2 regions of the Nonomuraea sp. NPDC050328 genome follow, and region 1 is predicted to be linked to the other one. Evidence: riboswitches for the same ligand, from Rfam matches in the RefSeq annotation. Region 1 holds a riboswitch; the other holds the start of a gene.
The links. A riboswitch is a leader RNA that binds a small molecule or an ion and turns the genes downstream of it on or off. The one in region 1 is predicted to bind cyclic di-AMP.
Positions count from the first base shown of each region.

Region 2: it holds a riboswitch for cyclic di-AMP, as region 1 does, so the genes downstream of both, ACIBG7_RS14830 (CHAP domain-containing protein) here and ACIBG7_RS09405 (C40 family peptidase) in region 1, are expected to answer to the same signal.

Region 1 is NZ_JBITIW010000002.1:693,774-701,166, forward strand. It holds gene ACIBG7_RS09390 (NYN domain-containing protein) at 1-397, shown strand, start outside; gene ACIBG7_RS09395 (NlpC/P60 family protein) at 490-1,464, shown strand; gene ACIBG7_RS09400 (alpha-amylase family glycosyl hydrolase) at 1,502-3,004, shown strand; cyclic di-AMP (ydaO/yuaA leader) riboswitch at 3,247-3,391, shown strand; gene ACIBG7_RS09405 (C40 family peptidase) at 3,441-4,001, shown strand; gene ACIBG7_RS09410 (hypothetical protein) at 4,105-4,881, shown strand; gene ACIBG7_RS09415 (M48 family metallopeptidase) at 4,916-6,187, shown strand; partial or broken gene ACIBG7_RS09420 (glycosyltransferase) at 6,688-7,393, shown strand, end outside.
Region 2 is NZ_JBITIW010000003.1:723,514-730,906, forward strand. It holds gene ACIBG7_RS14815 (DUF6716 putative glycosyltransferase) at 1-151, opposite strand, end outside; gene ACIBG7_RS14820 (hypothetical protein) at 148-1,077, opposite strand; gene ACIBG7_RS14825 (aldo/keto reductase) at 1,242-2,057, shown strand; cyclic di-AMP (ydaO/yuaA leader) riboswitch at 2,361-2,514, shown strand; gene ACIBG7_RS14830 (CHAP domain-containing protein) at 2,526-3,242, shown strand; gene ACIBG7_RS14835 (ABC transporter substrate-binding protein) at 3,579-4,913, shown strand; gene ACIBG7_RS14840 (sugar ABC transporter permease) at 5,022-5,984, shown strand; gene ACIBG7_RS14845 (carbohydrate ABC transporter permease) at 5,981-6,811, shown strand; gene ACIBG7_RS14850 (GH1 family beta-glucosidase) at 6,808-7,393, shown strand, end outside.

The DNA.
Region 1 (7,393 bases):
CCAGATCGTGGCGCTGCCCCAGGTCCATCTGATCATCGACGGCTACAACGTCACCAAGACCGGGTACGGCACGCTGACCCTGGCCGACCAGCGGGCCCGGCTGATGACCGGCCTGGCCGGGCTGGTCGCGCAGACCCGCATCGAGGTCACCGTGGTCTTCGACGGCGCCGAGCTCAACGCGCACGTCGCGGTCAACGCCCCGCGCGGCGTCCGGGTGCTGTTCAGCCAGCCGGGGGAGATCGCCGACGACCTCATCCGGCAGCTCGTGCGCGCCGAGCCGCCGGGCCGCGCGGTGGCCGTGGTCTCCTCCGACCGAGAGGTGGCCGAATCGGTGCGGAAGATGGGAGCCAGACCGGTTCCGTCCGCTCTGCTGTTGCGCCGGCTCGGCCGCGCCTAGCGTTTGCCGGGGCAGGATTCCCCGAAGCGTTCAGTTCACACCTGCAACTTCTGTACCATTTGCCCCAGGTGTGATCACTGGGAGGCGACGCTGTGAGGTTGGGCCGGGTACCGCTGGTCGCCGGATTGGCGGTCGGAGCGTTGCTGGTACATCCCGGCGGGGCGGTCGCCGACCCCAAGCCGACCGTCCGGCAGGCCAAGGCCCGCCTGGCGAAGCTCAACGACCAGGCCGACAAGGTCGTCGACCGCTACAACAAGGCGACCGAGGACTACAAGGCCGCCAAGAGCCGGTACGGCAAGCTGAACGAGCGCTACAAGGCCAAGCTGGCCACCGTCGCCGGGCTGCGCTCGCAGGTGGTCACCATGGCGGTCGACAGCTACCAGACCGGCACCGACCTGACCGCCGCCACGGTGGTCCTCGGCAACGACAGCCCGGCCGACACGCTCACCGGCATGGCCCTGGCCGACCAGCTCGCCGCCGAGCGCGGCCAGCGCCTGGCGCAGTTCCTCCAGGAGAACCAGGGCCTGAAGGCCCAGCGGGACGAGGCCGAGAGCGCGCTGAGCGACGCCGACGCCAAGCGGGACAAGGTCGCCGATGACCGGTCCGAGATCCTCAAGCTGATCAAGAAGCAGAAGGCCCTGCTGGTCCGGCTGGGCGCCTACAAGACCGGTGACCCCAACAGCCCGGGTCTGGTCTACAACGGCCCGGCCCGTGGCAACGCCGCCGCCGCGCTCACCTTCGCCTACGCCCAGGTCGGCAAGCCGTACCGGTACGGAGGCACGGGGCCGGACGGCTTCGACTGCTCCGGGCTGACCCAGGCCGCGTGGCGGGCGGGCGGCGTGGAGCTGCCGCGCACGACGTGGGACCAGTGGGCCTGGGGCGCCAACCGCAAGGTGGACCTCAAGGCGCTCCAGCCGGGCGACCTGGTCTTCAGCGAGGGTCTGGGGCACGTGAGCCTGTACGCGGGCGACGGCAAGATCGTGCACGCGCCGCAGACCGGTGATGTGGTCAAGGTGGTCAACCTCGCCGACTACGGCCGACCGCTGGTAGGCGCCGTCCGCCCCTAAGGTGGTGAGAAATATCACCTTATAAAGGGGCGCTTCCGTGTGGCTTCGTGACGCCGTCCTGTACCAGATCTACCCCCAGAGCTTCGCCGACGCCAACGGCGACGGCATCGGCGACCTCGCCGGCATCGAGTCGCGCCTGGACTACCTGTCCTGGCTCGGCGTCGACGCGCTCTGGCTGAGCCCGTGCTTCGCCTCGCCGATGGCCGACGCCGGCTACGACGTGCGCGACTACTTCAGCATCGACCCCCGCTACGGCACCGAGGCGGACCTGCTCTCCCTGGTGGAGAAGGCCCGCGCCAAGGGCATCCGCATCCTGCTCGACCTGGTCGCCGGGCACACCTCCGACCAGCACCCGTGGTTCCTGGCCTCCGCCGCCGACCCCGGCGACCACCGCTACATCTGGTCCGACCGTGAGGTCCCCGGCTTCGTGCCCTCACCGGGCAGCCGGCCGGGCTCCTACCGCCCCAACTTCTTCGCCTTCCAGCCGGCCCTGAACTTCGGCTACGCGCGTCAGGACGAGGCCGAGCCCTGGCGCCAGCCGGTCGACGCGGAAGGGCCCACGGTCAACCGCAGGGCGCTGCGCGAGATCATGTCCCACTGGCTGGAGCGCGGCGTGTCGGGCTTCCGGGTGGACATGGCCGCCTCGCTGGTCAAGGACGACCCCGGCCACGTGGAGACCGCCAAGCTCTGGCGCGAGCTGCGCGGCTGGCTCGACGAGGCCTTCCCGGAGGCCGTGCTGCTGTCGGAGTGGGGCGATCCCAAGGTCTCGGTGCCCGGCGGCTTCCACGCCGACTTCTTCCTGCACTTCTCCGGCCTGGCCTTCCGCTCGCTGTGGGACAACGGCGCGGTGACCACCGAGTGGGACAAGATCGACTCGCCCTACTTCGACCCGGCCGGGGCCGGCACGACCGCGCACTTCCTGGCCGAGTGGCAGGAGGCCATGGAGGTCATCGGCGCCTCCGGCCTGATCTCGCTGCCCTCCAGCAACCACGACTGGCCGCGCCTGGCCAGCGGCACGCGCGAGGGCGAGCAGCTCAGGGCCGCCTTCACCTTCCTGCTGACCTGGCCGGGCCTGCCGGCGATCTACTACGGCGACGAGATCGGCATGCGGTACGTGCCCGGCCTGCCGGACGTCGAGGGCAGCCGGCTCCTGCCCGGCTACAACCGCGCCGGCTCCCGTACCCCCATGCAGTGGGACAAGGCCGACCCGCAGATCACCTACCTGCCCGCCGACCCCGACCCGGCGCGCCCCAACGTCGCCGACCAGCGCGCCGACCCCGGCTCGCTGCTGCACACCGTCCGCGAGCTGATCGCCCTGCGCCGGGCCCATCCCGATCTCGGTACGGCGGAGCCGGTCGAAGTGCTGCACGCCGGTTACCCGTTCGTCTACCGGCGCGGGCGGTTCGTGGTCGCCGTCAACCCGGGCGCCGCGCCGGCGTCGGTCGAGCTGCCGGGTTCGCGAGGCCGGCTCGTATCCGGCGCGGCGGCGGACTGGATCCGGCTCGACGGCTTCGGTCACGCGATCTTCGAACTGGTGTGACGCATGTGACAGATGTGACTTGACGGGCATTGTGAGGAGGTCAGTGTGACGCGAATCACAAAGACATCACGAAACGGTGATGGAGCAGGGATCGCTCTTCTGACTATCGCGCGGGGAAATCCTGACTCTTGACGGTGGCTTTGCCCTCCGTTGGCGTGCGGGGTACTTTCTGGCCTCGCGGCGTTCCAGCCAGGACGCCGCGATTTCGCGAGTCGGCCGCAAGATCGCCGATCGGACAGATTGAGATCCGCTTGCCGAATCCGCGCAGCCAGGAGGCGCGGAGCCGGGGACCCAGAGTTCCAGGGGTGAATCAGCGCAGCGCGCTGTAGGGCGACCTTCCACGCCCGAATCCGTCAGCTAACCCGGTAGGCGTTCGTGGAAGTCCCGAGGAGACACCCTGTCTACCCGTCAGATCCCCCGTTTGTCATGCCTTGCCATGGGCGGAGTCGTGTTCGGCACCGCCCTCACCGGCCTCACCGCCACTCCGGCACAGGCCGTGACGAACACCCCCGCCGCCGCTCCGGTCACTTCGAGCGGTACCGCCACGGTGGTCACGACCACCGGGCGGCCTGCGAAGATCGCTTGGCCCGCCAAGGCCGCCCGGTCCGCCCGGGCCGCCAAGGCGGCCAGGCAGAAGGTGAGGGCCGCCAAGGCCGTCGCCGTCGCCAAGGCCCAGATCGGTGACCCGTACCGCTTCGGCGCCACCGGGCCCGGCTCGTTCGACTGCTCCGGCCTCGTCCAGTACGCCTGGCGCAAGGCCGGGATCAGGATCCCGCGCGTGACGCACAGCCAGTACGCGGGCATCAGGACCAAGGTGTCGTGGCGCAACCTGCGCCCCGGCGACCTGATGTTCTTCAGCGGGCGCGGGCACGTCGGCATGTACGTCGGCAAGGGCCGGATGGTCCACTCGCCTCGCACCGGCAAGACCGTGCGGGTCGAGAAGCTCAGCGGCTGGCGCAAGCGCGCCTTCGCCGGAGCGGTCCGCCCCGGCGGCTGACCTCGTGAAGGCCCCGCCCTGTTCCGGGCGGGGCCTTCGCAGGTTTCCCCCTCTGCTTCCCGGCTTTTCCGGCTGGGTGGGCGGGTGCCGCTAACCTGGCAGGATGCCGACCCGGGTGACCCGCAGAGCCGCACTGCTGCTCGCGCTCACCTGCACCGCGGCCGCCCCCCTCGACCCGCCGGCCCCCTTCCGCGGGGCCACCGCCACCCACGGCGCCGCCTCCCGCGTGCTCGCCGAGCCGGGCACGCCGGCCGGCCTCGACCTCCCCGACCTGGCCCGCCGCGCCGACACCGCCGCCACCCGCGTGGACCGCACGCTGGGCACCCGGGTCCGGCCCCTGGTCCTGGTCCCCGCCACCGACGCCGGCGCCGCCCGCCTGATCGGCGCCGCGCCCGAAGCCGTCGCCGGCCTCGCCGCCCTGGCCGACCAGGGCCGGGTGATCATCGTCCCTGGCGGCTACACCCGCCTCACCGAGACCGGCCGCGACGTCGTCCTCACCCACGAGCTCACCCACGTGGCCGCCGGAACCGGCCGCGTCCCGCCGTGGCTGCGCGAGGGCTTCGCCGACTACGTCGCCTACCGCGACTCCGGCCTGAGCGTCGAGGCCGCCGCCGCCGAGCTGCTGGCCGACATCCGGGCGGGACGCCTGCCGTACCGGCTGCCGGAGGGTTTCGGGCCGCCCCGGCAGGCTCAGGCCTACCAGGAGGCGTGGCTCGCCTGCCGGCTCATCGCCGCCGAGTACGGCGAGGCGCGGCTCGTGCGGCTCTACCGGGACGCCGCGCAGGGCAAGCTTGATCTGACGCCGTTCGGCGACTTCACCGCGAGATGGCGCGCCCATCTCAAGCACCTGGGGAGAGGCGATGACGGAGCGGGGGCTTGAGGGAGAGGTTCAAGGAGAGGTTCAGGGAGAGGCGATGGCCGAGGGGGAGCGCGGTGCGCCGAGGCCGGGGCTGCTGCGCAGGCAGGCGGGCATCGCGCTGGCCGTACTGGGCACGGCGATCGTGGCCGTGGTCGCGTTCACCACGCCCTGGGACCCGCTGCCGCTGCGGGTGCAGCCCGATCCGGCCCGTGACTTCACCCCGGCCGAGATCGCCCGCGCCCAGGCGTTCGACGCGGCGCTCAGCGCGCCCGCCTACCTGTCGCTCGGCCTCACCGTGCTCTTCGCCGGGATCCTCATCGCCACGCCCTTCGGCGCCCGCGTCCTGGCCCGGCTGCGCGGGCCGTGGTGGCTGCGGGTGCTGCTGGGCGTGCTCGTGCTCACCCTGCTGGTCGAGGCGCTGCGCTGGCCGCTGGGGATGTGGTACGAGGTACGGCTGCGCGAGTTCGGGCTGTCCACGCAGGACTGGGGCTCGTGGAGCGCCGACCGGCTCAAGAACATCGCCGTCCGCGTCGCCATCCTCGGCGTGATGATCGTCGTGCTGGCGGCGCTGGCGCGACGGCTCAAGCGCTGGTGGATCCCGGCCGCCGCCGGTGCCTTCGCCTTCACCCTCGCCGCCTCCTTCGTCTACCCGATCGTCTTCGAGCCCCTCTTCAACGACTTCCGCTCGATGCCTCCCGGCCAGCTCCGCACCGACCTGCTCGCCATGGCCCAGCGCGACGGCGTGCCCGTCGACGACGTGCTGATCGCCGACGCCTCCCGGCGCACCACCGCGCTCAACGCCTACGTCTCCGGCTTCGGCGCCACCCGCCGCATCGTCGTGTACGACACGCTGCTCAAGGCGCCCGCCGACGAGGTCGAGCTGATCGTCGCGCACGAACTCGGCCACGCCAAGAACCGCGACGTGCTCAACGGCACGCTCATCGGCGGGCTGGGCGCCGCCTTCGGCGCCGTCCTGCTCTTCCTGGTCTACGGTCTGGTACGGCGGCGCACCGGCGGCCTGTCCATCGCCGACCCCCGCGCGGTCGGCGTCGTCATGGGACTGATGAGCCTGGCCACCGTCCTGTCCGGCCCGCTCCAGAACGTCGTCAGCCGGCACGTCGAGGCCCGGGCCGACCTCAACTCCCTCGACCTCACCCGCGACCCGGCCACCTTCATCGCCATGCAGAAGCGGCTGGCCGTCACCAACATCTCCGACCTTTCGCCCGACTGGCTGGAGTACCTGCTGTACGCCTCCCACCCGACCGCCCCCCAGCGCATCGCCATGGCCCGCACCTGGGCCCTGGAGAACGGCCTTCCCGAGCCGTGAGCAGGGTCCTGATCGTCACCAACGACTTCCCGCCCCGGCCCGGCGGCATCCAGTCGTTCGTCCACGGTCTGGCCTCGCGCCTGCCCGGGGTGGTCGTGTACGCCTCCTCGTGGCGGGGGAGCGCCGAGTTCGACGCGCGCCAGCCGTACCCGGTGATCCGGCACCCCTCCTCCGTCATGCTGCCCACGCCCGCCGTCGCCCGCCGGGCCGCCGCCCTGGTCGCCGCGTACGGCGTGGACACCGTCGTCTTCGGCGCCGCCGCTCCGCTCGGGCTGCTCGCGCCGCGCCTGCGGGCCGCGGGGGTGCGGCGGGTCGTCATGCTCACCCACGGGCACGAGGCCTCCTGGGCGGCGGCGCCGGGCTTCCGCTCTGTGCTGCGCCGGATCGCCGCCTCGGCCGACGTCGTCACCTACCTGGGCGACTACACCCGTGCGCGGCTCCTGCGCGCCGTGCCCGCCGCCAAGCTCGTCCGCCTGGCCCCCGGGGTGGACCCCGCCCGTTTCCGCCCTTCCCCCGCCGCCGCCTCCGCCGTCCGCGCCCGCCTGGGCCTCGGCGACCGGCCCGTCGCGGTGTGCGTGTCGCGCCTTGTCCCGCGCAAGGGCCAGGACCAGCTCATCCGGGCCTGGCCGTACGTCCTTCGCGCTCTGCCCGACGCCGTGCTCCTCTTGGCCGGTGGCGGCCCTTACCGCCGCCGTCTGGAACGCCTGGCCGCCTCCCTGTCCCTCACCACCTCCACCGGCTGGCCCACTCCCACCCAGCCCCCTACGCCGGCCCACCCCACTTCGGTTAACCAGCCCCCCACATCCGCCCCGCCCATTCCGGCGGGTCAGCCCACCACGTCCGCCCCGCCCGTTCCGGCGGGTCAGCCCCCCGCGGCGGTCCAACCGTTTCCATCCGGCCAACCCATTACGCCGCTGTCACCAACCTGCGCACCCGCCGACATCCACTTCACCGGCACCATCCCCGCCGAAGACCTGGCGTCACTGTACGCCGCCGCTGACGTCTTCGCGATGCCATGCCGCACCAGATGGCGCGGAATAGACGTCGAAGGCCTGGGCATCGTCTTCCTGGAAGCCTCAGCCGCCGCCCTCCCGGTGATCGCCGGCGCCTCGGGCGGCGCCCCCGACGCGGTACGGCACGGCGAAACCGGCCTGATAGTCGACGGCGAATCCCTCCCAGACCTGACCACAGCCCTCATAGACCTCC
Region 2 (7,393 bases), on a different contig from region 1:
CGCCCGCGGCGGCGGCGATCTGCTGGGCGGAGGGCACGATCGGGGTGCGGACGACGGCGAGCTCGGCGTGGCAGCCGGCGGGCAGATCGTCCAGGAGGCAGGCCGCCCACTTCAGGTAGGAGTCGGAATCGGCGACGGCCAGGATCTTCACGGTCGGGCGGCTCTTCCTGAGAGGCCGGAGGCCGGGCCCCCGGAGAGGGTGAGATGGTCGCGCAGGTCGGGTGCGGCGCGGCTGGTCCACCAGTCGTCGGGGACCTCGACCGGCTCGACGGCGACGCCGCGCGGGCTCAGCAGGACGCGCAGCGAGCTGATCGCGGTGGAGGGCAGGCTGAGCACGCGCTGCTCGGCGCCCAGACCTCGCAGGCTGAGCTCGGCGGGCATGCCGGGCTCGTGCACGGTGATGCCGGGCCGCTCGCGCAGCAGCGCCAGGTCGGTCGGGTCCTCGCGGCGGTGCGGGAAGTAGGCGACGGGCTCGTCGGCCGCCAGCGCGGTGATCCAGCCGAGGTAGCGGTCGCGGTGGACCAGGCCGTTGCGGACCAGCGAGGTGCCGAGCACGACGGTGCGCTGCGGCGGTCCAGGCCGGTCGAGCGGCTGCGCCCGCAGCCAGGCGAAGTCGTGGCTGATCACGTCGAACCCCGCGGATCGTACGGCTTCCGCCAGCCGCTCCTCCACCGGCAGCGCGGTGAACACCGTCACCCGGCGCTTGCCGGCGTGCAGCCGCAGCCCGGCGGCCAGCCCCAGCGCACGGCGGGCCACGCCCGGCGTCGCGCGGGCTCGGACCAGCGGCCGGCCGGGACCCGCGGCCAGCAGCTCCAGCAGCCGGATGGTCGCCAGCCCGTCGTCCACGATCACCACCGGCCGCCACGAGGTCAGCCAGCGCACCTGCACGCGGCCGGAGAAGGCGTCGCCCACCGCCCCCAGGCGGCTGGGCATACGTTCGCGCGGCTCGGCCACCTCCACCCCCAGAGGCAGGCCGAGCCGCGCGAGCTCGGCGCGGGTGGCGCGCAGGGCGCGCACGCCCGCCCGCGGCACGATCACCGTCGTGGGCCCGAGCAGGCCGGCGTGGTGGGCTTCCACCGCGCAAATCATCTGGAGTGGCGATTCCACCCAGGCCGGCCACACGCTATGGGCCTCCCTCTCCTCACGGAACCGCACGGGCGATCCCGCGGGCCGACGACCGTGGCCCGACACTAACCCGGCCCTCTGACGCCATCGGTAACGCAGGGTGAACAATGAGATGCATGAACTCACTGCTGCTCAACACCGACGGCGTCCAGATTCCGCAGCTCGGCTACGGCGTCTGGCAGGTGCCCGACGAGGACGCCGAGCGGGCGGTCGGGCTGGCCCTGGAGGCGGGCTACCGCAGCATCGACACCGCGCGGCTGTACAACAACGAGGAGGGCGTCGGCCGGGCCGTGCGCAACTCCGGGCTGCCGCGCGAGAAGCTCTTCATCACCACCAAGCTCTGGAACGACGACCACGGCCGGGTGGCGGAGGCGTTCGAGGAGAGCATGGCGCGGCTCGGCCTCGACCAGCTCGACCTGTTCCTGATCCACTGGCCCGCGCCCAAGCAGGACCTCTACGTCCAGGCGTGGAAGGAGCTCGAGCGGCTGTACCACGACGGCCGGGTGCGCGCCATCGGCGTCTCCAACTTCACCGTCAAGAACCTCCAGCGGCTGATGGACGAGACGCAGATCGTGCCCTCGATCAACCAGATCGAGCTGCACCCCAACCTGCCGCAGACCGAGCTGCGCGCCTTCCACGAGGCCAACGGCATCCTGACCGAGGCGTGGAGCCCGCTCGGCCAGGGCCGGGGGCTGCTGGAGGAGCGGGCGCTGGCCACGCTGGGCGAGAAGCACGGGCGCACGCCCGCCCAGATCGTGCTGCGCTGGCACATCCAGCTCGGCAACGTGGTGATCCCCAAGTCGGTCACCCCGTCGCGGATCAAGGAGAACATCGACGTCTTCGACTTCATCCTGGACGCCGAGGACATGGCCGCGATCGGCGCGCTGAACAACGGCAAGCGCCTGGGTCCCGACCCGGCCGAATTCGGCTGATCCCGGCCGTTGCGTTCCCCCGGTCCCGGGCCGGGGGAACGCCGTCGGCAAAGGTAAAGTCAGGGGCTGGCGGAGGGTCCGAAAAAGATCTACTCATGGGGGTCCGGCGAACCGGCCGATTCCCCGATCGCCCTGCCCACAGGGGTTTTCCGTAGATCGGCGGCTATTGATCTACAGCCGATTTTACTGCCCGGACATTTACAGATTTGTAATCTCCTTGCCGCGTGTATTACCTTTTGGTCACTCCCGGCAAACGAACGGCCATCCGTTCCTTGCCTTGACCGACCACCTCTCACAGGCCCCCGCCTGTGACCGCTGAATCCGCCACCGTGCGGAACCGGGGACCCAAAAGTCTCACTGGGGTGAATCGGCGCCGACCCCGCCAGGGGCGCGCCGTAGGGCAGCTTCACGTCCGAACCCGTCAGCTAACCCGGTAAGCGGCATGAAGCAAGGAGTGTCCTTTCCCTCATGGCAAAACACCGTCGCGTGCGTCCTTCCAAGGCCCAGCTCGTCTCCGCCGGTCTCGGCGCCGCCCTCTTCGCGGCCACCGGATTCGGCGCCCACGTCGCACACGCTGACACCGTCAAGCCCGAGATCGGCGGCGTCCCCGAGGTCGCCGCACTCGCCTTCAACGCCCCCAAGGAAGCACCCGCCGCGCCCGCCGCGGCACCCAAGGCCGCCATGCCGGCCAAGCCGTCCCTCACCAAGGTCCTCGGCCTCGCCCGTCAGCAGATCGGCGTGAGCGAGAACTCCAGTGGCGGAGGCACCAAGTTCCAGAACTGGTACGCCGCCTCCAAGCGCGCCCAGGAGACCATCAAGCGTGACGGCGGCTCCACCAAGGCCTACCTGAACGCCGCCTGGTGCTCGATGTTCGTGTCCTGGGTCGGTGAGCACACCGGCGCCCGCAGCTCCGTTGGCTGGGACGCCTACACCGTGACCCACGCCAAGTGGTTCAAGAACAACAACCGCTGGGGCACCACGCCCAAGCCCGGCGCGGTCGTCTTCTTCTCCTGGTCCGGCAGCAAGAGCCTGGACGGCATCGCCCACGTGGGCTTCGTCGAGAAGGACAACGGCAACGGCACGATCACCACGATCGAGGGCAACACCGGCAACGGCAAGGTCGAGCAGCGTGTCCGGCCGAAGTCCCAGGTCGTCGGCTACGGCTACCCCGAGTACGGCAAGTAGGAGCTCGCGGCCCGTCCCCCGGGCCGCCTCCACTTCCCGGTGACCACCGCAGAAGCGCCCGCCCCTCCCAGGGGCACCCCCTCCCCAAGAGACGCCCGCCCCTCCCCAGGGGCGGGCGTTTCTTGCGTGTTTCGCGACACCCAGTATGGGAGCGCTCCCAGCATCCCCTCCGTCCCCTTCATGCCGACATATCCGTTTAAGAAACCAGAAAACGCTCTCTCGGTCACGGTTGTGTTTCAGCCCGTTGACGAGCGAGCCCACCATGGCCACTCTTCATGGGAGCGCTCCCAAGCCTCACCCCCGAATCCCCCACGGGCGCACACGAAAGAGGACCTCATGACCATCAGCAAGCGCCGCGGCGCGGTCGCGGCCCTGGCCGCCATGGCGCTGGTCTCCTGCGGCTCGAACGGCACCACCACCCCCGCGGCCACCGGCGGCGCCGGCTCCCCCGCCGCGCAGGCCGAGCCGATCACCATCCGCGTGCAGACCTTCGGCGGCGGCGCCAACTTCGGCTACAAGACCGCGGTCGAGAAGTGGAACGCCGAGCACAAGGACATCCAGATCAAGCACGAGAACCTCACCGACCAGTTCGAGCAGCAGTACTGGCCCCAGATGATCCAGTGGCTGCAGGCCGGCAGCGGCGCGGGCGACGTGGTGGGCATCGACGAGGGCGGCATGGGCCTGGCGAAGGCCAACAGCGCCTGGTGGGCCGACCTGAAGGAGTTCGGGCTCGACAAGCGCCAGGCCGACTTCCCCGCCTGGAAGTGGGAGAACGGCGTCGCCGGCGACGGCAAGGTCTTCGCCCTCGGCACCGACATCGGCGGCATGAGCCTCTGCTACCGCAAGGATCTGTTCAAGAAGGCCGGCCTGCCCTCCGAGCGCGACGAGGTCAGCGCCCTGTGGCCGACCTGGGACGAGTTCATGAAGGTGGGCCAGCAGTTCCAGGCCAAGGTGCCCGACACGAAGTTCACCGACGGCACCAACACCCTCTACCAGGTGCTGCTCTACCAGGAGGCGGCCAAGAACGGCAACGTCACCTACTTCGACAAGGACAACAACCTGATCGTCGACAAGAACCCGGCGGTCAGGACGGCGTTCGACTTCGCCCAGAAGATGAGCCAGGGGGGCCTGACCGCCAAGCTGCGCAACTTCACCGACGAGTGGGCGACCGGCACCCAGAAGGGCTCCTTCGCCACCCTCGGCTGCCCCTCCTGGATGCTCGGCGTGGTCCAGGGCAACGCCGGTGACGCCGGCAAGGGCAAGTGGGACGTCGCCGCGGTCCCGGGCGGCGGCGGCAACTGGGGCGGCTCCTGGCTCGCGGTGCCCAAGCAGAGCAAGCACCCGAAGGAGGCCGCGCAGGTCGCCGACTACCTGACCAGCGCCGCCGTCCAGGCCGACGTCTTCGCCGAGTTCGGCAACATGCCGAGCAACACCAAGGCCCAGGCCGACCCGAAGGTGCAGGGCGCCAAGAGCGAGTTCTTCGACAACGCGCCCTCCGGCGAGATCTTCGCCAAGTCCGCCGCCTCGCTCCAGCCGGTCTTCCTCGGCGTCAAGCACGCCCAGGTCAAGAACGCCATCGAGTCGGTCATCCAGGGCATGGACGACGGCTCCGTGCCGCACGACAAGGCCTGGCAGCAGCTGGTGGACGACGCGGTGAAGGCCGCGGGCTGACCTAGATCCCGGACTCCGGTACGGCGGCGCGGCCCGCCGACTCGCCGAGCGGGGGCCCGGCCGCCCCGCCGTACCGGATCGTTCCCGACCCGTCTGGAAAGGTCTCCCATGAGCCTCAACGTGGCGCCGCCGCCCGCGGCCCACCGGCCTCCCCGCGGTTCGCGCCGCAGAACGCCCTCCACCGGCCGGCGGGGCTGGTCCGCCTTCGACCTCAAGGCCGTGCCGTACCTGCTGGTCTCCCCCTACTTCCTGCTGTTCGCCGCCTTCGGGCTGTTCCCGCTGGTCTTCACGCTCTGGTACTCGCTCTACGACTACGACCTGGCCGGCACCACGGAGTGGGCGGGCCTGGACAACTACGCCAAGCTGCTGGCCGACGAGGACTTCTGGAACGCCGTCACCAACACGACGGGCATCTTCTTCCTGGCCACCGTGCCGCAGATGCTGATCGCGCTGATGCTGGCCAACGCGCTGAACAAGCGGCTGCGTTTCCGGCTGGCGATCCGGATGAGCGTGCTGTTCCCGCTGGTCACCTCGGTGGTGGCGGTGGCGATCGTGTTCAGCCAGCTCTTCGCGCGCGACTGGGGCCTGGCCAACTGGCTGCTCGGCCTGGTCGGCGTCGAGCCGATCAACTGGCGGGCCGAGCGGCTGCCGAGCTGGATCGCCATCGCGCTGATGGTGGACTGGCGCTGGACCGGCTACAACGCGATCATCTTCCTGGCCGGGATGCAGACCATCCCGAAGGACCTGTACGAGGCGGCCGCGATCGACGGCGCCTCGCGCCGCCGGCAGTTCTGGCAGATCACGCTGCCGATGCTCAAGCCCACGATGATCTTCGTCGTGCTGAACTCCACGATCGGCGGCCTGACCCTGTTCGCCGAGCCGACGACGTTCTACAACGGCAACGTGGACGGCGGCTCGCAGGGCCAGTTCCAGACGGTGGCGATGTTCATCGTCAAGCAGGGCTTCCGCGAGTTCGACTACGGCTACGCCGCCGCCGCGGCGTGGATGTTGTTCCTGCTGATCCTGGTCGGCGCGGCGATCAACTTCGTGCTCGTGAGGAGGATCAGGTGACGAACTGGAAGCCGGCCGTCATGACGCGGGTCATGCTGGCCTTCACGGTGATCCTCTCCGTCTTCCCGCTGTACTGGATGCTCGTCATCGCCTCGCGCTCCAACTCCGAGGCGGTGGCCGTGCCTCCGCCGCTGCTGCCCGGCGGCAACCTGGGCGAGAACATCATGGCGGTGCTCCAGCACGAGGACGCCAAGTTCCTGACCGGCCTGCTCAACTCGATGATCGTGGCCACGACGGTGACCGTCTCGGTCGTGCTGATCTCGACCCTGGCCGGCTTCGCCTTCGCACGGCTGCGCTTCAAGGGCAGCAAGATCCTGCTGATGGCGGTGCTGCTGACCATGATGGTGCCGCTGCAGCAGATGGGCGTGGTGCCGCTCTACCGGCTGATGGTCAGCCTGGAGTGGACCGGCACGCTGCAGGCGGTGATCCTGCCCTACCTGCTCAACGGTTTCGGCGTCTTCCTGATGACGCAGTACACCACCCAGGCGGTGCCGAACGAGCTGGTGGAGGCGGCGCGCGTGGACGGGGCCTCCACGCTGCGGGTGTGGTGGAGCGTGGTGCTCCCGGCGGTACGGCCGGGCATGGCCGTGCTCGGGATCAACACCTTCATGCTCATGTGGAACGACTTCATGTGGCCCCTGATCGTGCTGACCGGGGAGAACCCGACGGTGCAGATCGCCATCACCCAGCTCAACATGCGTTTCGCCACGAACTACACATTGATCTTCGCGGGGACCGCGCTGTCTATCATTCCGCTCATCGTGGTTTTCGTCGCGTTTGGCCGCCAGATTGTCGGCGGAATCATGGAAGGTGCTGTCAAGGCATGAAATTTCCGGCCAACTTCGTCTGGGGCGCCGCCACCTCCGCCTACCAGATCGAGGGTTCGACCACGGCCGACGGTCGCGGCGTCTCCATCTGGGACACCTTCACCGCCCAGCCGGGCCGCGTGGTCGCCGGCGACCACGCGCAGGTCGCGATCGACCACTACAACCGCTACCGCGAGGACGTCCAGATCATGGCGGAGCTGGGCCTGAAGGCCTACCGCTTCTCCGTGTCCTGGCCGCGCGTGCAGCCCGACGGCGCCGGGCGGATCAACGCCAAGGGCCTCGACTTCTACCGCAGGCTCACCGACGACCTGCTGGAGCACGGCATCCAGCCCTGGCTCACCCTCTACCACTGGGACCTGCCCCAGGCGCTGGAGGAGGCCGGCGGCTGGCCGAACCGCGACACCGCCTACCGCTTCGCCGACTACGCCGAGGCGGTGCACGACGCGCTCAAGGACCGGGTGCACACCTGGGCGACGGTCAACGAGCCCTGGTGCGCGGCCTTCCTCGGCTACGCCTCCGGCGAGCACGCCCCCGGCCGGCGCGAGCCCGCGCAGGCCGTCCAGGCGGCTCACCACCTCAACC